Regions from separate parts of the Streptomyces sp. NPDC002156 genome, predicted to be linked through region 4. Evidence: riboswitches for the same ligand, from Rfam matches in the RefSeq annotation. Region 4 holds a riboswitch; each other region holds the start of a gene.
What was found. A riboswitch is a leader RNA that binds a small molecule or an ion and turns the genes downstream of it on or off. The one in region 4 is predicted to bind cobalamin.
Positions count from the first base shown of each region.

Region 1: linked by a shared signal. The riboswitch ahead of ACWCRB_RS43470 (ABC transporter ATP-binding protein) and the one ahead of ACWCRB_RS45290 (cobalamin biosynthesis protein) in region 4 are both predicted to bind cobalamin.
Region 2: linked by a shared signal. The riboswitch ahead of ACWCRB_RS27690 (ribonucleoside-diphosphate reductase subunit alpha) and the one ahead of ACWCRB_RS45290 (cobalamin biosynthesis protein) in region 4 are both predicted to bind cobalamin.
Region 3: linked by a shared signal. The riboswitch ahead of metE (5-methyltetrahydropteroyltriglutamate--homocysteine S-methyltransferase) and the one ahead of ACWCRB_RS45290 (cobalamin biosynthesis protein) in region 4 are both predicted to bind cobalamin.

Region 1 covers NZ_JBSFDA010000201.1:5,041-10,427, reverse strand. The annotation lists gene ACWCRB_RS43475 (methylmalonyl-CoA mutase family protein) at 1-886, opposite strand, end outside; cobalamin riboswitch at 975-1,156, shown strand; partial or broken gene ACWCRB_RS43470 (ABC transporter ATP-binding protein) at 1,215-1,374, shown strand; gene ACWCRB_RS43465 (SMI1/KNR4 family protein) at 1,411-1,965, shown strand; gene ACWCRB_RS43460 (SpoIIE family protein phosphatase) at 2,135-4,588, shown strand; gene ACWCRB_RS43455 (MurR/RpiR family transcriptional regulator) at 4,596-5,387, opposite strand, start outside.
Region 2 covers NZ_JBSFDA010000076.1:21,262-26,648, reverse strand. The annotation lists gene ACWCRB_RS27705 (DUF3311 domain-containing protein) at 1-9, shown strand, start outside; gene mctP (monocarboxylate uptake permease MctP) at 6-1,637, shown strand; gene ACWCRB_RS27695 (GNAT family N-acetyltransferase) at 1,826-2,329, shown strand; cobalamin riboswitch at 2,407-2,555, shown strand; gene ACWCRB_RS27690 (ribonucleoside-diphosphate reductase subunit alpha) at 2,682-5,072, shown strand; gene ACWCRB_RS27685 (ribonucleotide-diphosphate reductase subunit beta) at 5,072-5,387, shown strand, end outside.
Region 3 covers NZ_JBSFDA010000004.1:26,121-31,507, forward strand. The annotation lists gene ACWCRB_RS03205 (hypothetical protein) at 1-146, shown strand, start outside; gene metE (5-methyltetrahydropteroyltriglutamate--homocysteine S-methyltransferase) at 394-2,712, opposite strand; cobalamin riboswitch at 2,865-3,087, opposite strand; gene ACWCRB_RS03215 (hypothetical protein) at 3,241-3,495, shown strand; gene ACWCRB_RS03220 (heavy metal translocating P-type ATPase) at 3,495-5,387, shown strand, end outside.
Region 4 covers NZ_JBSFDA010000229.1:7,519-12,905, reverse strand. The annotation lists gene ACWCRB_RS45310 (class II aldolase/adducin family protein) at 1-382, opposite strand, end outside; gene ACWCRB_RS45305 (lysozyme) at 579-1,352, shown strand; gene ACWCRB_RS45300 (anion permease) at 1,461-2,705, shown strand; gene ACWCRB_RS45295 (hypothetical protein) at 2,749-2,970, shown strand; cobalamin riboswitch at 3,061-3,200, shown strand; gene ACWCRB_RS45290 (cobalamin biosynthesis protein) at 3,302-4,249, shown strand; gene ACWCRB_RS45285 (cobyric acid synthase) at 4,246-5,387, shown strand, end outside.

The sequences.
Region 1 (5,387 bases), on a different contig from region 4:
TCGGCGCCCCGGACACCTCGGCGACCCGCGCCCACAGGCGCCGGGCCGCGCGCAGCTTGGCGATGGTCAGGAACTGGTCGGCGGTGGCCGCGTACCGGAACTCCAGCTGTGCGCAGGCCTGTTCGACGGTCAGCCCGGCCTCGGTCAGCTCCCGCAGGTAGGCCACCCCGGTCGCCAGGGACGCGCCCAGTTCCTGCGCGGCCGAGCCGCCGGCCTCGTGGTACGGCAGCGCGTCCACGGTCAGCACGCGCAGCCCCGGGTACTGCTCGGCGCACAGCCGCGCCAGCTCGACGACCGGCGCGAACGCCAACTCCTCGCCGGTACGGGCCTCGTGGCCCAGCGGGTCGCCGCCGAGGTTGCCGCGCGCCGCCTCCTTGGCGACGCCCCGCTCCTCGTACAGCCGCAGCAACTCCCGTGCGGCGGGCTCCACTTCCTGTCCGGCGTCGAGGACGACGGGGGCCAGGTCGAGGTAGACGCCGTCGAGGGCCCTGGCGAGCGACGCCACCGGGATAGAGTCCGGGCCGACGGTCAGCCAGAGCGAGGTGACGCCGTTCTCCAGGTCCGCGAGCACCGCGTCGCCGACGAGGGTCGCGTGCCGCTGCCGTACGTCCCAGCCGCCGACGGTGTTCCCCTCGGGCCGTCCGCCGCGTACGAAGGGGGCGAAGCCGGGGAAGCCGGGCTCGGGGGACTCGTCGCGCGCCGTGTAGAGGGGGTGGGTGGTGAGCCCGTCCTCCAGCGCGGTGGACAGCGCGTCTTCGGCTGCCGCGCCCGAGACCTCCTTGCCCGACTTGCGCAGGACGCCCTCCACCAGGCGCTGCCACTGCTCATGGGTCGTGGAAGGGAACTCGGCGGCCAGCGAGAGCCCGTCGTTGGGCAGGACTGTCATGCCCGGATGCTAGGCCAGAGAGGTCCGGCCGCAGCAGAGCGCCAGGCTGTGACCTTGACCTCGGCTGAAATGTGACCTCGGCCTCACGTGATGATTTCCTGAGGCCGGTCAAGGGAATCCGGTGCGAACCCGGAGCTGACGCGCAGTGGTGAGGGTGACGGGCGGGGCGACACGAGCCACTGGACGAAGGTCGGACACGACCGGGTTCCGGGAAGGCGCTCCGTCCGGGTGATCCCGAGTCCGAAGACGTGCCGGCGAACGTCCCGCACCGCCGCGCCTGGACCCCCGCCACCCCGGCCGACGACAGGGCTGTACACACCGCGCTGGACACGAGCTGAACCTGGCGGCGATGTACTGCGACGCACTCGTCGTGCTCAAGGAGGGCCAGGTTGGTGGCGACGGGCAGCCCGGCCGAAGTCCTGACCGAGGAACTCATCGCCGACGTGTACGGCGTGAAGGCCGCAGGCGTTGTCAGTGGTGCTCCCTAGACTTTCGAACGACCTGATCGAAGGGCGGGGACCAGCATGGAAGACCTCACGGGGATCGAGGCGTTGCGGCAGCTCCTGCCGCCGCCTCCCGGCGCGGGCGAGGACATCGACTGGCAGGCGGCCGAGGAGAAGTGGGGCACCGGGTTCCCCCGGGACTACAGGGACTTCATGTCCGTGTACGGCGTCGGCGGCATCGAATCGGAGGAGGAGATCGGCGAGGTCGGAATCCTCGGGCCGTTTCCCACGGGCGCCTACCCGTTCTCCCCCGACGACTTCGAGGACGAGACGGGGAACGCCCGACTGGCCTGGGAGGAGGAGGGCGACGACCAGGACGACCTGGACCTCGACCCGGAGCACATCCTCGCCTGGGGCTATACGTCCCACGCCGACATGCTGTGCTGGCTGACCAGCGATCCCGACCCCGACAAATGGCCCGTCCTGCTCTTCGCCCGCCATGGCTCGAAGACGTGCGAGGTCGTCCCCCTGGGCATGGTCGAGTTCCTGCGCGGACTCCTCGTCGGCGAGCTCGCCTCGTTCAGCATGGAGTTCACACCGGAACCACGATTCGAGCACTGGCGCAAGGGGAGGTGACCCGCCTGAGGGGCCTCGTGCGGGCGTTATTGCAAGATTTTCGCAATAACGTATTCGGCGGCCAAGTGCCCCTGCGTCCCCTTGTCGCGGGCGCCGGGCGTGGTGCAGGGCGGCGCACCATAATGAAGGGGAGCGCGGCGCGGGAGACAGCGCCGCAGGTGAGGTGCGCATGGCAGGCCTGAGCGAGCACGACGGCGTGGACATACCGGCCGACGAGGTCGCCGTCGTCCTGCTCGACAGCGCGGGGATCGTCCAGGGGTGGTCACGGGCGGCGGCGGAACTGCTGGGGCGGCCGGCCGAGCAGGTCTGCGGGCGGCCACTGGCACGGCTGCTCGCCGAGCCGGTGCGGGGGAGCGGCGCGGACACCCGGGGCGACTCCCTCGCCGTACCGGCGGGGCGGGTCGCGTTCCGGCACGCCTCGGGCCGGACGGTCGACACCACCGTCGACGAGGTGCCCCTGGGCGGGTCCTCCCAGCGCGTCCTGCTGCTGGCGCCGAGCCGCGAGGACGGCGAACAGGAACAGGGATCGTCGCTGCTGACCGCCCTGCTGGCGCAGTCCCTCCTCGGGGTCGTCCTCTGTGACACCGAACTGAGAGTCGTCCGCACGAACGTCATCGCCGAGGTGCACGGCTGGCCGCTGCTGCGCCCCGGGCACCGTCTCGGAGACGTCATCTCCCCGGCGGACGCCAAGGACGTCGGGGACCAGCTGCGGCAGGTGCTCGACACGGGAGTGCCGCTGCTCGCACGGGAACAGCGGATGTCCGCACCGGACGGGTCCGGGCGGGAGCGGTACGTGTCCGTGTCCGCCTTCCGGCTGGCGGACGGTCACGACCGGCCGACCGGGATCGCCGCGTTCTTCACCGACAGCACGCAGCAGCGGCGGGCGCGGCGGCGCACGGAGGTGGGCCATGAGGCGTCGGCACGTATCGGCGCCTCCCTGGACGTGACCCGCACCGCCCAGGACATCGCCGACGTGCTGGTACCGGCCCTGGGGGACATGGCGTCGGTCGAGATCGCCGAGTCCGTGCTCGAGGGCGAGGAGCCGTCGAAGGTGATCCGGCCCGGCGACTGGCTGCGGCTGCGCCGGGTGGCCGTCGCCTCGGCCACCGGGCCCTGGCCCGCCGAACTCGTTCCCGTCGGCGGGGTGGTCCCGCGGTTCCCCGATGTCCCGCAGGTGCGGCGGGCCGCCATCCAGGGGGACACCGTCTACAACACGACCCGGCAGGAGATGCTCGACCTCCTCGGCGACCCGGAACTGATCCGGGCGGTGATGCCCGAGCGGGGCCACTCCGCCGTGGTGTCGCCGCTGTACGCGCGCGGTCTGCTGCTGGGTTTCGTGGCCGTCTGGCGGACCGAGCAGCCGGAGCCGTTCGAACAGGAGGACGCGGACCTCGTGTTCGACATCTCCTCACGGGCCGCGCTCAGCGTGGACAACGCCCGCCGGTACACCCGCGAGCACCGGGCAGCGGTCGCGCTGCAGCAGCGTCTGCTCCCGAGGGCCACGACGAGCACCGCGGCGGCCGAATCGGCCGGCTGTTATGTGCCGGCCGGCGGCGGGGCGGACATCAGCGGCGACTGGTTCGACGCCATCCCGCTGCCCTCGCTGCGGGTGGCCTTCGTCGTCGGCGACGTCTTCGGCCACGGACTGCACGCCGCGGCGACCATGGGACGCCTGCGGACCGCGATCCGTACGCTCGCCGACCTCGAACTGGAGCCGGGGGAACTCCTCATCCACCTGGACGACCTCGTCCAGCAACTCGCCGACGAGGCCGATCCCGAGGACAGGGACACCATCGGCGCCACCTGCCTGTACGCGGTCTACGATCCGCTCACCGGCAGCTGCGCCCTCGCCAGCGCCGGGCATCCGCCGCCCGCGGTGATCGGGCCCGACGGCACCGCCCGTCCGGTCGAGGTGTCCCCGGGACCACCGCTCGGAGTCGGCGGCATGCCCTTCGAGGTGACCACCGTCGCCCTGGAGGCAGGCAGCACCCTCGCGCTCTACACCGACGGCCTCGTGGAACGGGGATCCCGCGACGCCGACCAGGGCACCCGGGACCTTCTCGACACCCTCACGTCCCTCTGCCGGGGCGACGGGACGCTGGAGGAGATCGGCCGTGCCGTCATGGCCCGCGCCGCCGAGGCGCCGCCCCGCGACGACATGGCGCTCCTGCTGGCCCGGCCCCGGCTGCTTCCGGCGGCGGACATCGCCGACTGGCAGTTCCCCGACGATCCGGCGGCGGTCGCCGAAGCCCGGAACGCCGTCGCGCGCAGACTCGCCGAGTGGGGGCTCGACGACCTCACCTTCACGACGGAACTGACCGTCAGCGAACTGGTCACCAACGCCATGCGGTACGCGGGCGGCACCGTCGGTCTGCGTCTCTTCCACGACGACACCACCCTGGTGTGCGAGGTCCGCGACTCCAGCAACACCCAGCCACGCCTTCGCCGGGCCCTGGCGGGCGACGAAGGCGGGCGAGGGCTCTTTCTCGTGGCCCAGCTCAGCAGACGCTGGGGCAGCCGGTACCACCACAGCGGCAAGACCATCTGGGCGGAGCAGCCGATAGACGATGCCGCGACATCGGACACCGGCCTCACCGCCGTGTGGGACAGCGCCACCCTGTAGCAGCCGCTCAGCCGCGACGGTTCCCCTGTTCCCCCGGCAGCAGGGCCCGCAGTGCGTTGAGCTGGTGGGAGTGCTCGACCGCCGACGTCTCGTCCAGGGCGGTCAGTGCGAGCAGGAGCGCGTCCGCCACGATCAGGGCGGTCAGGACCTCGTTGGTGATCCCGGTCGGTGTACCGGGCGCGATCAGTACGGCGTCGACGCGGTCCTCGAAGGCCTCGCTCAGCTCGTCGGTGACGAACACGACCTTGGCACCGACCGCGCGGGCCCGCTCCACCAGGACCGTCAGCTCCGGCAGCGGCCGCCCCGGCTGGAAGATCACCACGGCGTCGCCCTGCCCCAGGGTGAGCAGCGAGTCGGCGAGCGCGAAGCCGGTCTCGCCCGCGAAACGGGCGCGGCGGCCGATCCGGCCGAGCGACCGGGCGAGGTGGCGGGCCCCGAGTTCACACGCGGCGGCCCCGTAACACAGCACCTCACGGGCCTCGGCGAGCGCGGCGACCGCCCGTTCGAGCGCCTCCGTCCCGGTGAGCCGCCGGCACTGGTCGATGCGCTCCTGGGTCTCCTCGAAGATGTCGCTCCAGATGTTCTCCAGGTCCTTGCCGACATGCGCGATGCGCTGCGCCAGCCGGACATCGGGGGCCGTGGCCGCGGTGAAGTCGGCCGCCAGCTCCCGCTTGAGCGCCGGCAGACCGGCGTAACCCAATCGTTGGAGGGCGCGTACGACCGTCGCGTTGCTGGTGCCGCTGGCGCTCCCCAGCTCCTGGGCGCTGGCGAACATCAGCTTCTCGGCAGGGGCGCTGAC
Region 2 (5,387 bases), on a different contig from region 4:
GACGCGTGAACGACGGCGTGAACGGCGTGGCACTCGCCGTCTTCATCATCTTCTTCCTGGCCGTCACGATCATCGGGTTCATGGCCTCGCGCTGGCGCAGGGCCGAGAACGAGAACAGCCTCGACGAATGGGGCCTGGGCGGACGGTCGTTCGGCACCTGGGTCACCTGGTTCCTGCTCGGCGGTGACCTGTACACGGCGTACACCTTCGTGGCCGTACCCGCGGCGATCTACGCGGCGGGCGCGGCCGGCTTCTTCGCGGTGCCGTACACGATCCTCATCTACCCGCTGATGTTCGTGTTCCTGCCCCGTCTGTGGTCGGTCTCGCACAAGCACGGGTACGTCACCACCTCGGACTTCGTGCGCGGCCGGTTCGGCTCGAAGGGGCTGTCGCTGGCGGTCGCGGTCACCGGCATCCTGGCGACGATGCCGTACATCGCGCTCCAACTGGTCGGCATCCAGGCCGTCCTGGATGTCATGGGCGTCGGCGGCGGCGAGGACACCAACTGGTTCGTCAAGGATCTGCCGCTGCTGATCGCGTTCGGTGTGCTGGCCGCGTACACGTACTCGTCGGGGCTGCGGGCTCCCGCGCTGATCGCGTTCGTGAAGGACGCGCTGATCTACCTCGTCATCGCGGTCGCGATCATCTACATCCCGATCAAGCTGGGCGGCTTCGACGAGATCTTCAAGGCCGCGGGCGACGCCTTTTCCCAGACCAACCCGGCGACCGGCAACCCACGCGGCGCGCTCGCTCCGGGCGAGGCCTCGCAGTGGACGTACGCCACGCTGGCGCTCGGCTCGGCGCTCGCGCTGTTCATGTACCCGCACAGCGTGACGGCGGTGCTGTCCAGTCGCAGCCGTGACGTGATCCGGCGCAACTCCACGATCCTGCCGCTGTATTCGCTGATGCTGGGTCTGCTCGGACTGCTGGGCTTCATGGCGATCGCGGCCGGAATCAAGGTCACCAACGGGCAGTTGGCGATCCCGCAGCTGTTCGAGAACATGTTCCCGGCCTGGTTCGCGGGTGTCGCCTTCGCGGCGATCGGCATCGGGGCGCTCGTCCCGGCGGCCATCATGTCCATCGCGGCGGCGAACCTGTTCACGCGGAACATCTACAAGGACTTCCTGAAGCCCGACGCGACTCCGGAGCAGGAGACCAAGGTCTCCAAGCTGGTCTCGCTGTTGGTGAAGGTGGGCGCGCTGGTCTTCGTCCTGACCATGGACAAGACGGTCGCGATCAACTTCCAGCTCCTGGGAGGTATTTGGATCCTGCAGACCTTCCCGGCGCTGGTCGGCGGTCTGTTCACCCGCTGGTTCCACCGATGGGCGCTGCTGGCCGGGTGGGCGGTCGGCATGCTGTACGGGACGCTGGCGGCGTACGGGGTCGCGTCTCCGACGCAGAAGCACTTCGGGGGGAGCGCGAAGGAGATTCCGGGGATCGGGGAGATCGGGTACATCGGGCTGACGGCGTTCGTGCTGAATGTGGTCGTGACGGTGGTGCTGACGTTTGTGTTGAAGGCGCTGAAGGCTCCGGAGGGCTTGGACGAGACGACGGCGTCGGACTACACGGCCGACGCGGGGGATCCGGGGGTGGTGGTGGAGTTGCCGCCGGCCACTGCGGGGGCCGCCGCGCACTGATGGCTCCGCCGGGTGCGCGGTTCTTTGTCTGCGGCCCGGTGGGGGCTTGTCGCGCAGTTCCCCGCGCCCCTTTCGGGGCGCTGCAGCGCACGCGACTTCACCGGAACCGCCCATGCGATGGGGCGCGACAGTGGGCCGCCGGATTTAATCGGCGGTCCGTTGTCGTACCCCTCCGGCACACTCCACTCATGGACATTTTGATCAGGCGGGCCCTTCCCGAGGAGTACGAGGTGCTCGGGGAGATCACCGCGGAGGCCTATCTCCGGGACGGGCTGCTCGACTTCGGGGAGAGTGACGGGTATCTCGTCGAGCTGCGGAACGTCGGGAAGCGTGCCGCCGCTGCCGAGGTGCTGGTGGCGGTCGCCGACGGGCGGCTGCTCGGCGGGGTGACCTTCGTGCCGGCCGGCGGGCCCATGTCCGACATCGCGCGCGAGGGCGAGGCCGAGATACGGATGCTGGCGGTCGCGGAGGAAGCACGCGGCCGGGGTGCCGGTGAGGCGCTCGTGCGGGCCTGTGTCGAGCGGGCCCGGGGCGTCGAGGGGTGTGTGCGCGTCGTCCTGTCGACCCAGAGCGCCATGCGCACCGCGCACCGGATCTACGGGCGCCTGGGCTTCGTACGCGCCCCGGAGCGCGACTGGAACCCGATTCCCGACCTCGACATGAGCCTGCTCGCCTACGAGCTGACGCTCTGACAGCACCGGTCGCTCCACCCACCGAAGCCGACACGACACAACATGTGGGGGTGCCTTCAGGGCCCGGCACAAGATGTATGCTCATGCTCGCTGTCGCCGCAGGGGAATCCGGTGCGAATCCGGAACTGTCCCGCAACGGTGTACACGTGCGCATTCGTGCCCTGATAGCCCTGGCACGGCTGCGCGCGTGTCCAGTCCGAGGACCTGCCGACGGTGTGCCCGGCCGACCGGTCCGGGCGCCTGACGTCCGGGCCTCGTGGAGTGGGCCGGTGGACGCGCGCGTACCCGTAAGGCGTCCGTGTGCCCCGCTGCCCTCCGCCAGGCCCCGTGCCGAGCGAGGGAGAGCCCCCACGTGACCATCGCGCCAGCCGAACCGGCTTCAGCGACCCCAGTGGCCCGAGTCGAGACGGACGGTCCCGGAGCCGCGCTGCTGCGGACCCTGACCGAGCTGACCGCCGACCTCCCCGACGCCGACCCCGGCCGGGTCGCCGCCGCCGCGTTGCGCGGCCGGTCCTCGCGGGCCGACGAGTCGGAGCTGCGCGAGCTGGCCACCGAGGCGGCGGCCGGCCTCATCTCCGAGGACCCCGCCTACTCCCGCCTCGCCGCCCGGCTGCTGACGGTCAGCATCGCCGCCGAGGCCGCCTCGCAGGGCGTCACGACCTTCTCGGAGTCGGTCGCGGTCGGGCACCGGGAAGGCCTGATCGCCGACCGCACCGCCGAGTTCGTACGGCTGCACACGGACCGTCTGAACACCCTGATCGACGTCGAAGGCGACGACCGCTTCGGGTACTTCGGGCTGCGGACCCTCCACAGCCGCTACCTCCTGCGCCACCCGATCACGCGCCGGGTCATCGAGACGCCCCAGCACTTCATGCTGCGCGTCGCGAGCGGGCTGGCCGATGACACTGTGCTTGATTCAGAAACGGGCGTCCGCGCATTCGACGAAGTCGCCTCGCTCTACCGGCTCATGAGCCGCCTCGACTACCTCCCCTCCTCCCCCACCCTCTTCAACTCCGGTACCCGGCACCCCCAGATGTCGTCCTGCTACCTCCTCGACTCCCCGATCGACGAGCTGGACTCCATCTACGACCGCTACCACCAGGTCGCCCGCCTCTCCAAGCACGCCGGTGGCATCGGGCTGTCGTACAGCCGGATCCGCTCGCGCGGGTCCCTCATCCGCGGCACCAACGGGCACTCCAACGGCATCGTGCCGTTCCTGAAGACGCTGGACGCCTCCGTCGCCGCCGTGAACCAGGGCGGCCGGCGCAAGGGTGCCGCCGCCGTCTACCTGGAGACCTGGCACTCCGACATCGAGGAGTTCCTGGAGCTGCGCGACAACACGGGTGAGGACGCCCGCCGTACGCACAACCTGAACCTCGCGCACTGGATCCCCGACGAGTTCATGCGCCGGGTGAACACGGACGCGCTCTGGTCGCTGTTCTCCCCCGCCGACGTGCCCGAACTGGTCGACCTGTGGGGCGACGAGTTCGACGTCGCCTACCGCAAGGCCGAGGACGCCGGGCTCGCCCGCAAGACCATCCCGGCGCGGGATTTGTACGGCCGCATGATGCGTACGCTCGCGCAGACCGGCCAGGGCTGGATGACCTTCAAGGACGCGGCCAACCGCACCGCCAACCAGACGGCCGAGCCGGGCAACGTCGTCCACTCCTCGAACCTGTGCACCGAGATCCTGGAGGTCACGGACGACGGGGAGACGGCGGTCTGCAACCTGGGGTCCGTGAACTTGGGCGCGTTCGTCGACCAGAAGACCGGCGACCTCGACTGGGAGCGGCTGGACGAGACCGTCCGCACCGCCGTCACCTTCCTCGACCGGGTCGTCGACATCAACTTCTACCCGACCGAGCAGGCCGGCCGGTCGAACGCGCGGTGGCGTCCCGTCGGGCTCGGCGCGATGGGTCTCCAGGACGTCTTCTTCAAGCTGCGCGTCCCCTTCGACTCGCCCGAGGCCAAGGCCCTCTCCACGCGGATCGCCGAGCGGATCATGCTCGCCGCGTACGAGGCCTCCGCCGCCCTCGCCGAGCGCAACGGCCCTCTGCCGGCCTGGGAGAAGACCCGTACGGCCCGTGGTGTGCTCCACCCCGACCACTACGACGTGGAGCTGAACTGGCCCGAGCGCTGGTCGGCGCTGCGGGAACGTATCGCCGCGACCGGGATGCGCAACTCGCTGCTCCTGGCGATCGCGCCCACCGCCACCATCGCGTCGATCGCCGGTGTGTACGAGTGCATCGAGCCGCAGGTCTCCAACCTGTTCAAGCGCGAGACGCTGTCCGGCGAGTTCCTCCAGGTCAACTCCTACCTGGTGCAGGAGTTGAAGGACCTCGGCGTGTGGGACGCCCGCACCCGTGAGGCGCTGCGCGAGTCGAACGGCTCGGTGCAGGAGTTCGCCTGGATCCCGGCCGACGTACGCGCCCTGTACCGCACGGCGTGGGAGATCCCGCAGCGCGGGCTCATCGACATGGCCGCCGCCCGGACCCCGTTCCTGGACCAGGCCCAGTCCCTGAACCTGTTCCTGGAGACGCCGACCATCGGCAAGCTCTCCTCGATGTACGCGTACGCCTGGAAGTCGGGTCTGAAGACGACGTACTACCTGCGCTCGCGCCCCGCGACCCGCATCGCCCGCGCCGCACAGGCGCAGGCCCCGATCCCCGTGCAGGCCACGGCTGACGAAGACGCCGTCGCCTGCTCCCTTGAGAACCCCGAGTCCTGCGAGGCCTGCCAGTAATGTCCAGCGAAGCCAAGAACCTTCTCGACCCGGGCTTCGAGCTCACCCTGCGCCCCATGCGCTACCCGGACTTCTACGAGCGCTACCGGGACGCCATCAAGAACACCTGGACCGTCGAGGAGGTCGACCTCCACTCGGACGTCGCCGACCTGGCGAAGCTGTCCGAGGGCGAGCAGCACATGATCGGCCGGCTGGTCGCGTTCTTCGCGACGGGCGACTCGATCGTGGCGAACAACCTCGTGCTGACGCTGTACAAGCACATCAACTCGCCGGAAGCGCGGCTGTATCTGTCGCGCCAGCTGTTCGAGGAGGCCG
Region 3 (5,387 bases), on a different contig from region 4:
CGGCAGTACTCTTCGTCCCCAGCGAGACACCGGCTCGTCGCCTGTGTCGTCTGCTCCAGGCCTGGCAGACCCCCACGGCCGGTGCCGCCGGACCCGAGCCGAGCCGGCGCCCGGCACCACCTTCCGCTCCGCAGGACGGGCTGTGACTGCCGGGACGCTACGACGGGCCGCTGGCAGCCACGCGGTCGGAAGCGGATCACGACGAACGTGGGCGACAGGGCCTCCAGGCGCCGGATCGCCGTCCAGAGCCTGGCCTCGGCCGCCGCACTGCGCGGCGGCATGAACTCGATGGGCCCGTCTTCCGCGATGCCGGTGCCGGGGGAGGACCACAGGGGAGGAGGAACAGAGATGCTCCCCCGCCCGCAGCCCTTCCCCGGCCTAGGGCGCCTGCCGTCAGGGCGCGGAGAGTTCCTCACGGACCGTGCGGGCTGCCGCGACCAGGTGTTCCAGCGACGCGCGGGTCTCGGGCCAGCCGCGGGTCTTCAGGCCGCAGTCGGGGTTGACCCAGAGGCGCTCGGCTGGGATCGCCTTGAGGCCGGTGCGGAGCAGGTCGGCGGCCTCCTCGGTGCTCGGGACGCGCGGGGAGTGGATGTCGTAGACGCCGGGTCCGGCCTCGCGCGGGTAGCCGTGGGCGGCGAGTTCGCGGGCGACCTGCATGTGGGAGCGGGCGGCTTCCAAGCTGATGACGTCGGCGTCCAGGTCGTCGATCGCCTGGACGATGTCGCCGAACTCGGCGTAGCACATGTGCGTGTGGATCTGGGTGCCCGGCCGGACACCGCCGGTGCTCAGCCGGAACGCCTCCGTGGCCCAGACCAGGTAGGCGGAATGGTCGGCGGCCCGCAGCGGCAGCGTCTCGCGCAGGGCGGGCTCATCCACCTGGATGACCGAAGTCCCGGCTGCCTCAAGGTCGTTGACCTCGTCACGCAGGGCGAGGGCGACCTGGCGGGCGGTGTCGCCGAGAGGCTGGTCGTCGCGGACGAAGGACCAGGCCAGCATGGTGACCGGCCCGGTGAGCATGCCCTTGACCGGGCGTGAGGTGAGGGACTGGGCGTACGTCGTCCAGCGCACCGTCATCGGTTCGGGGCGGGAGATGTCGCCGGCCAGGATCGGCGGGCGGACATAGCGGGTGCCGTAGGACTGCACCCAGCCGTGCCGCGTCGCGAGGTACCCCGTCAGTTGCTCGGCGAAGTACTGGACCATGTCGTTGCGTTCGGGTTCGCCGTGGACGAGGACGTCGATGCCGGTCTTCTCCTGGAAGGCGATCACCTCGCCGATCTCCGTCCTGATGCGATCCTCGTACGCCGCCTGGTCGATCCGGCCCGTCCTCAAGTCGGCGCGGGCGGTGCGCAGTTCGCCGGTCTGCGGGAAGGAGCCGATGGTGGTGGTCGGCAGCAACGGCAGGCGCAGGTGCGCGCGTTGGGTCCTGGCACGCTCGCCGTAGGGCTGTGAGCGGCGGGCGTGGGCGTCCGTGACGGCGGCCGTACGGGCCCGTACGGCGGGGTCGCGGGTGATCGGCGAGGTGGCCCGGGCGGCCAAGTCAGCGCGGTTGGCGGCCAGTTCGCCGGTGATCGCGTCGGTGCCCTGGGAGAGGCCCTTGGCGAGGGCGACGATCTCGGCGGTCTTCTGCCGCGCGAAGGCCAGCCAGCGCAGGATCTGCGGATCGATGTCCTGCTCCAGGGCCGTGTCGAGCGGCACGTGGAGGAGGGAGCAGGACGCCGACACGTCGACCCGGTCGGCCAGGCCGAGCAGGGTGCCCAGCGTCGACAGCGACTTCTCCAGGTCGTTGACCCAGATGTTGCGGCCGTTGACGACCCCGGCGATCAGACGCTTGCCGGGTAGCCCGCCCACGGCCGCGAGGGTGTCGAGGTTGGCGGCCGCGGCGTCGGTGAAGTCCAGCGCGAGTCCGTCGACGGGCGCCTTGGCCAGGACGGGCAGGGCGTCGCCGAGCCGGTCGAAGTAGGACGCGACCAGCAGCTTCGGCCGGTCGGTGAGCCCACAGAGGTCACGGTAGGCGCGGGCGGCGGCGTTCAGCTCGGCCGGAGTGCGGTCCTGGACCAGAGCCGGCTCATCGAGTTGCACCCACTCGGCGCCCGCCGCCCGCAGATCGGCGAGGACCTCGGCGTACACCGGCAGCAGCCGGTCCAGGAGCGTCAGCGGGTCGAAGCCGGCGGCGACACCGGGCGCGGGCTTGGCCAGCAGCAGATAGGTGACGGGACCCACGAGGACGGGGCGGGCGGCGAGGCCCAGCGCCAGGGCCTCGCCCAGCTCGGTGACCTGCTTGGCCGAGTCGGTCGTGAAGACCGTGCCCGGGCCCAACTCCGGGACGAGATAGTGGTAGTTGGTGTCGAACCACTTGGTCATCTCCAGCGGCGCCACGTCCTGCGTGCCCCGCGCCATCGCGAAGTAGCCGTCCAGCGCGTCGGCCTCGACGGCCGCGCGGTGGCGTTCCGGGATCGCGCCGACCATCACGGTCGTGTCGAGGACGTGGTCGTAGTACGAGAAGTCGCCGGTCGGGACCTCGTCGATGCCGGCGTCGGCGAGCCGGCGCCAGTTGGTGGCGCGCAGCTCGGTCGCGGTGGTGCGGAGGGCGTCGGCGCCGGAACGGCCCTTCCAGTAGCCCTCGATGGCCTTCTTCAGTTCCCGGTTCGGGCCCTGACGGGGGTAGCCGTACACGGTGGACCGTGCTGCCGCGGCTGCGGACTTCGCTGTCACGGAAATCTCCTTCGCGAGATATCTCCCTGGGATCCCGGGACGGGACGAGGGCGCGAAGGGAACGACACACCGGGCGGACGCACGACGGCCGTCCCACCGGATATGTACGCCGACCCGCCCACGAGGTCACCGGGATGTCCGCGCACGAGTGCTTCGTACGCGGGCAACGGGCAGGTCTTCGGACTCGCGAGCACGCCCTCCGACCGGAGGACACCTACTGGCCGTCGCTTCCCAGACCCTGTTCACCGGATCCAGTGCGTATGACGGCGGTCGTTCTCGCTCACCGCTGCGGGGCAGTCCCGGATTCCCACCGGGTTCCCTCTTACGACGCATCCCGCCTGGCGGACGGGGCGAACCAGCTGCACGGACCAGCCTAAGGGGCAGCACCCGGGCGCGGTGGATCACGTCCGGCATATGTGACGTGCACCATACGGCTGCCCCGGAACCCGGCCCACATCCGGTCCGACTACTCAACCGGTACGGCGCGATCCGAGCGACGTCGTACGACGTGACTTGGAGACGCGGTTGATGGACGAGTCCCGGCAATCCTCCTTATCCAGTGCGGGTGCGGTCCTGCGGAGAGCGGCGCCCCCGCCCGCACTCTGCGGCTTCCTCCTGCTGCTGGCCCTGATCTTCACGGTGTCCTACGCCGCCGGGACCGCCTCCGGACCCGTCGCGCCCGGCATGCATGACACCGGCACAGGCACGGGCGGCGGCGGTACCGGCGAGATCGACGACCTGGACGACATGGGCGACATGGACATGAGCGGAGGAGGCAACTGATGGGTGCCGAACCCACGACCGTCCTGGTGACCACCGATCTGACCGTCGGCGGCATGACCTGCGCGGCCTGCGTCACCCGCGTCGAGAAGAAGCTCGGCAGGCTGGACGGCGTCACGGCCACCGTGAATCTCGCCACCGGGCGGGCCCGGGTGAGCCACCCTGCGGACGTCAGCCCCGACGAACTCGTCGCGACCGTGGAGAAGGCCGGCTACACGGCCGCCCTCCCCGAACCGCCCAGGAAACGGCAGGCCACGGACGACGGTGAGCCAGAGGAGACGACGCGCGAACGGGACCGGCTGGCCGTGACGGCCCTGCTCGCGGTGCCCGTGCTGGTCCTGTCGATGGTGCCCGCGCTCCAGTTCAGCAACTGGCAGTGGCTGTGCTTCGTACTGGCCGCGCCCGTCGCCGTGTGGGGCGCCTGGCCCTTCCACGAGCGGGCGGTACGGGGACTGCGGCACTCCGCCGCGACCATGGACACCCTGGTCTCGCTGGGCGTCGTGGCGTCCTTCGCCTGGTCGGCGTACGCGCTCTTCCTCGGTGGTGCCGGCGCCCCCGGCATGCGGATGCCGTTCACGCTCCTGCCGTCCGCCTCCGACGGCGTCGCCCACATCTACCTCGAAGCGGCTGTCGGCGTACCGCTGTTCGTGCTCGCGGGCCGCTTCCTGGAGGCGCGGGCCCGGCACGGGACCGGGGCGGCACTGCGGTCGCTGGCCAGGCTCGCCGCCAAGGAGGTGTCGGTCCGGGAGGACGGCGGCTCCGAACGGCTCGTCCCCATCGAGGAGTTGACGGTCAGTCAGGTCTTCGTCGTGCGGCCGGGGGAGCGGGTCGCCACCGACGGCGAGGTGGCCGAGGGAAGTTCGGCCGTGGACCTGTCCCTGGTCACGGGGGAGAGCGAACCGGTCGAGGTCGGGCCCGGCTCGGCCGTGGTCGGCGGTGCCGTCAACGCGGGCGGGCTGCTGCTCGTACGCGCAACGGCCGTCGGCGCCGACACCCAACTCGCCCGCATCACCCGGCTGGTGACAGAGGCTCAGGCCGGCAAGGCGCGTGCCCAGCGGCTGGCCGACACGGTGGCCGGTGTCTTCGTGCCCGTCGTGCTGGCGCTGGCCGCGACCGTGCTCGGGTTCTGGCTGGGCGCCGGGGCCGATCCGCAGGCGGCGATCACCGCGTGCGTGGCCGTCCTGGTCGTGGCCTGCCCGTGCGCGCTGGGCCTCGCGACCCCGACCGCGCTGATGGCCGCGACCGGCCGGGGCGCTCAGCTGGGTGTCCTCGTCACCGGTCCGCAGGCGCTGGAGGGGCTTCAGCACATCGACGCCGTCGTCCTCGACAAGACCGGCACGCTGACCTCGGGACACATGACCGTCGCCCGGGTCACCGCCGTACCGGACGGGCTCGGACGCGACGAGTTGCTGCGCCTGGCGGGGGCCGTCGAGTCGGGCTCGGAACACCCGCTGGGCCGGGCTGTCACCGCGTACTCCCGGCGGGAGTCGGGTGAGCAATGGCTGCCGGAGGTGAGTGACTTCGGTGCCCTGCCGGGGCGGGGTGTCCGCGGCCGGGTCGAGGACCGGCTGGTCGAAGTCCTCGCGCCGGACGACGAGTTGCCCGCCGCGCTCGCCGATGCTCTGGCCGTGGCCGAAGCCGCCGCCCACACCCCCGTGCTGGTCCGGGTGGACGGTACGTCCGAGGCGCTGATCGAGATCGGTGACGTCGTACGACCCGGCAGCTACCGTGCCGTCGAACGGTTGCGGCGCCTCGGTGTGCACCCCGTGCTCGCCACCGGCGACCGCGAGGCGCCCGCCCGTGCCGTCGCGTCCGCCCTGGGCATCGACGAGGTGCACACCCGCCTCACACCCGAGGGCAAGGCCGAACTCGTCCTGGACCTCCAGGAACAGGGC
Region 4 (5,387 bases):
CGGCCGTCGCGTGGACGGCGTGGGTGTGGACGACGGCGCGGGCGCCGGTGGCGCGGTAGACGGCGAGATGCATGGGCAGTTCGCTCGTCGGGGTGAGGGTGCCGAGGACCTGGCGACCGGTCAGGTCGACGCCGACGATGTCGGCGGGGGCGAGCCGTTCGTACGGAACGCCGGACGGGGTGACCAGGACGGTGTCACCGACCCGTACGGAGACATTGCCGGAGGTGCCGACGACCAGTCCGTCGGCCACCGTGCGGCGGGCTGTCGCGACGAGCGCGGCCCAGGCGCGCGCCGTCTCGTCGGGCACGGCACGCCCCTCCGCCGTACCCGCCTCCTGTGCACTGCCCCGCACGTCACGCCCGTCCCGTCGCTGATCGGCCATGCCGTGATCCTGCCAGGCACGGTCCCGGGCCGCCGCCGGGCGAGGGCACTCTAGGCCCGAACTCCGTTGATCGTAAGGGCGCATATGCGCACGCATCGGCGCGTGGGCGCGCTTTGGCCGGAGAGCGATGGCGATTTGTCGATCTTCCAGTAGCCTCTGGGAGATTTTTCCGTACGCAGCCATTCCGGGGGGACACATGGCCCGCGATCCCAAGCCGTTCCAGCCTGTCCGTCGCACACCATTACGCCGCCGCTCGCGCGCACTCGCGGCCACCGCGGCGGCGCTCGCCATCGGGGGGACCGTCCTGACGGAGGTTCCGGTCTCGGCGGCCGCGAAGCCCAAGGGGCACGACGTCTCGTCGCACCAGAAGAACGTCAACTGGCAGTCCGCGAAGGCGAAGGGCGCCACCTTCGTGTACGTCAAGGCGACCGAGTCCCACACGTACCGCAATCCGTACTTCAGCCAGCAGTACAACGGCTCACGGACCGCAGGCCTGATCCGCGGCGCCTACCACTTCGCCCTGCCGGACAAGTCGTCCGGCATCACCCAGGCCCGGCACTTCATCCGCAACGGCGGGGCCTGGCGCGCGGACGGCTGGACACTGCCGCCCGCGCTCGACATCGAGTACAACCCGTACGGCAAGAAGAAGTGCTACGGCCTGAGCAAGGCGAAGATGGCGAGCTGGATCACGGCCTTCAGCAACGAGGTCAACCGGCTCACCGGCCGCCGTCCGGTGATCTACACGACCGCCCACTGGTGGAACAACTGCACGAACAGCAGCCCTGTCTTCACCTCGAAGCACGCCCTGTGGCTGGCCCGCTACAACGCGGCCGACGCCGGGGCGCTGCCGTCCGGCGGCTGGAAGCTCTGGACGTTCTGGCAGTACGACAACAGCGGCACACTGCCGGGTGACCAGAATCTCTTCAACGGGACGCCGGCTCAGCTCAAGCGGTTCGCGAAGGGGGCGTGAGAAGACACCACGCCTCAAGCCACTCCCCATACCCCTTCAGTTCATCTTCCGTTTACCCAGGTTGCTTACGGTCCACCAGCCACTGTCGTCCCAAAGAAATCTGGGTAAATGGAAAGCTTCTCGCTGATCCTCGCGATCGTGGTCGTCACCGCGCTCGCGTTCGATTTCACGAACGGTTTCCACGACACCGCCAACGCGATGGCCACCACCATCTCGACCGGCGCGCTCAGACCCAAGGTCGCGGTGGCCATGTCGGCCGTCCTCAACCTCGTGGGCGCCTTCCTCTCGGTGGAGGTCGCCAACACGATTTCCAAGGGCCTGGTCGACGAGAGCGGTATCCGTCCCGAGGTGATCTTCGCCGCGCTGGTCGGCGCGATCCTCTGGAACCTGCTGACCTGGCTGGTGGGCCTGCCCTCCAGTTCCTCGCACGCCCTGATGGGCGGCCTGATCGGCGCGACCATCGCCTCGGCGGGCGCGGGCGCGGTCCACGGCGACGTCCTGGTGACGAAGGTGCTGATCCCGGCGATCGCCGCCCCCATCGTGGCGGGCATCGCGGCCATGCTGGCAACCAGGCTGTCGTACCGGCTCAGCGCGAGCCACGCCGAGGGCAAGGCGGCGGAGAAGGGCTTCCGGGTCGGCCAGATCGCCTCCGCGGGCCTGGTGTCGCTGGCCCACGGCACGAACGACGCGCAGAAGACGATGGGCATCATCACCCTCGCCCTGGTCGCCGGCGGCGCCGTCGCCCCCGACTCCGACCCGCCGGTGTGGGTCATCCTCTCCGCGGGCCTGGCCATCGCGCTCGGCACGTACCTCGGCGGCTGGCGCATCATCCGCACGATGGGCAAGGGCCTGACCGACCTCCAGCCCCAGCAGGGCTTCGCCGCCCAGACCAGCGCGGCGACGGTCATCCTGGCCTCCTCCCACCTCGGCTTCTCCCTCTCCACCACCCACTCGGTGTCGGGCTCGGTGATGGGCGCGGGCCTCGGCCGCAAGGGCGGCGTGGTCCGCTGGTCGACGGCGACCCGCATGTTCGTGGCATGGGGACTGACGCTGCCCGCAGCGGCACTGGTCGGTGCGGTGGCGGAGTGGGTGACCGGGTTCGGGGACTGGGGTACGGCGCTGGTGGCCGTCTTCCTGATCGCTTCGAGCGCGGCGATCTGGGTCGTGTCGCGCCGCGAGGTGATCGACCACACGAACGTCAACGATGCCGAGAGCGAGGAGCCCGCGGGCGTCGTGACCACAGCGATCGCCGCCGTGACCCCTCCCCCGGCGGGCACCATGACCGACGACCTCACGGCCACCATCCCCAGCCCGGCCGAGGCCACGGCGAAGCCGTCGGCAACGGCCCTCTGAGCCCAGCCCCGGTCCGAGCAAGAAGGAAGCAGAAGGAAGCAACATGAAGATCGACTGGGCCGCCCTCGGTTCCGTCTTCGGCGTCAGCCTCGTCATCACCGTGGCCATGGTGGGTGTGTTCACCCTGGGCATCGTCGGGCTCTCGATGCGCGAACGGGCGGCGACACAGGGGGAGTCGGCCGGGCTCGCCGTTACGGGGGCCTACGCATGTTTTGCCGCCTGCGCGTCAGTTGTGGCATACGGGATCTATCTGATCGTGGCCTGAGGGCCGAAAAGCGTGTTCCCGCGCCGCCGTTCCGTTGGCGGTGTGGGGCTCAGCACAGTCCTCCTTTCCAGGTCAACGGCAAGTTGACGGGTGTTCCGGGCCCGTGGTGGACTGCCGGAGCCATGTACGGCGGCAGAAGAGGAAGCCGGTGTGAATCCGGCGCGGTCCCGCCACTGTCACCGGGGTAGGTAACCCCGGGAGCCAGGAACTCTCGCCGTCGGTCTCGTCGAACCAGGGCGTGGACACCCTGAGTGAGGACATATCGCCATGCTCGCCTGCCGTTCGAGGTACAGCACGAGGTCGCTTCCCGACCCCACGGCCGGCTGAGCCGATGCGTGCCGATCGCGTCTTCGCGTACGGCGCCGCCCTCGGACTCCTCGGTGATCTGGTTCTCGGTGATCCGCGCCGAGGGCATCCGGTCGCCGCGTTCGGGCGGGCCGCCGGTGCCGTCGAGCGGGTGTTGTGGCGGGACCATCGGGGGTGGGGGGCGCTGCACACCGCTGTGTGTGTGGGCGGTGCCGTCTCGCTTGCCGCGGTGGCCCGTTCCGTCGTACGTCCGTCCCGTACCGCTTCCGTCGCACTCACCGCCGCCGCCACCTGGGCCGTGGTCGGGGGGACTTCACTCGGCCGGGAGGCTCGGGCCGTCGGGCGGTCACTCGAGGCCGGGGATGTCGACGGGGCCCGGGAGCGGCTGCCCCATCTCTGCGGGCGTGATCCGCAGGCCCTCGACTCCGACGGGATCGCCCGGGCCGTCGTCGAGTCCGTTGCCGAGAACACCTCCGACGCCGTTGTGGGGGCCCTCGTGTGGGGGGCTGTGGGTGGTGTTCCGGGGCTGGTCGGGTTCCGGGCCGTCAACACCCTTGACGCCATGGTGGGGCACAAGTCCGTTCGGTATCGGCGGTACGGGTGGGCCTCCGCCCGGCTCGACGATCTCGCCGGGTGGCCGGGGGCTCGGCTGACCGCCGTACTCGCCGCTGTCGCCGGTGGTGATCCGCGCGGGGCCGTCCGGGCCTGGCGTGCCGATGCCCGCCGCCATCCCAGCCCCAACGCCGGGCCCGTCGAGGCCTCCTTCGCGGGGGCGTTGGGGGTTCGGCTCGGCGGGACGCTGTCCTACGCGGGGCGGGTCGAGCATCGGCCCGTGCTCAACGGGGAGTACGGGCGTGCCGTCGGTGTCCAGGACGTCGAACGGGCCGTACGGCTGTCCCGGCGGGTCACCTGGCTTGCCCTTGGGGTCAGTGTCGCCGTCGCACGGCTCGTAGCGAAGGGGCGTACGTCATGAGTGGCGGAACCGTCGGTGGTGGGCTGCTTGTCGCCGGGACCACCTCCGATGCCGGGAAGAGTGTCGTCACCGCCGGGATCTGTCGGTGGCTCGTGCGGCAGGGGGTGAAAGTCGCGCCCTTCAAGGCTCAGAACATGTCCCTCAACTCCTTTGTCACGCGTGAAGGTGCCGAGATCGGGCGGGCTCAGGCCATGCAGGCGCAGGCCTGCCGCATCGAGCCCACCGCGCTCATGAATCCCGTGCTGCTGAAGCCCGGGAGCGACCAGAGCAGTCAGGTCGTGCTCATGGGGAAGCCCGTGGGTGAGATGAGTGCGCGTGGCTATCACGGAGGGCGGCAGCAGCAGCTTCTCGGGACCGTGCTGGAGTGCCTTGCCGAACTGCGGGGCACGTATGACGCGGTGATCTGTGAGGGGGCCGGGAGTCCGGCTGAGATCAATCTGCGGCGGACCGACATCGTGAATATGGGGATCGCTCGGAATGCCGGGCTCCCTGTGCTTGTCGTCGGCGACATCGACCGTGGCGGTGTCTTCGCCTCCTTCTTCGGGACGGTCGCCCTGCTGTCCCCCGAGGATCAGGCGCTCGTCGCCGGGTTCCTCGTCAACAAGTTCCGCGGGGATGTCTCCCTGCTCGAACCCGGGCTCGACATGCTGCTCGGGCTCACCGGGCGGCCGACGTACGGCGTCCTGCCCTTCCGGCACGGGCTCGGGATCGATGAAGAGGACGGGCTGCGGGTCTCCCTGCGGGGGACCGTGCGGGAGTCCAACGTCTCCCCGCCCGTCGGGGAGGACGTGCTGCGGGTCGCCGTCTGTGCGATCCCGCTGATGTCCAACTTCACGGACGTGGACGCCCTCGCCGCCGAACCGGGCGTCGTCGTACGGTTCGTGGACCGGCCGGAGGAACTCGCCGACGCCGATCTCGTCGTCGTTCCGGGGACTCGGGGGACCGTGCGGGCGCTGGAGTGGCTGCGGCAGCGCGGGCTCGCGGACGCTCTCGTGCGCCGCGCTGCCGAGGGACGGCCAGTACTCGGCATCTGCGGTGGCTTCCAGATCCTCGGCGAGCGGATCGAGGACGACGTCGAGAGTCGCCAGGGCCTTGTCGACGCCCTCGGGGTTCTTCCCGTGCGGGTGCGGTTCGCCCG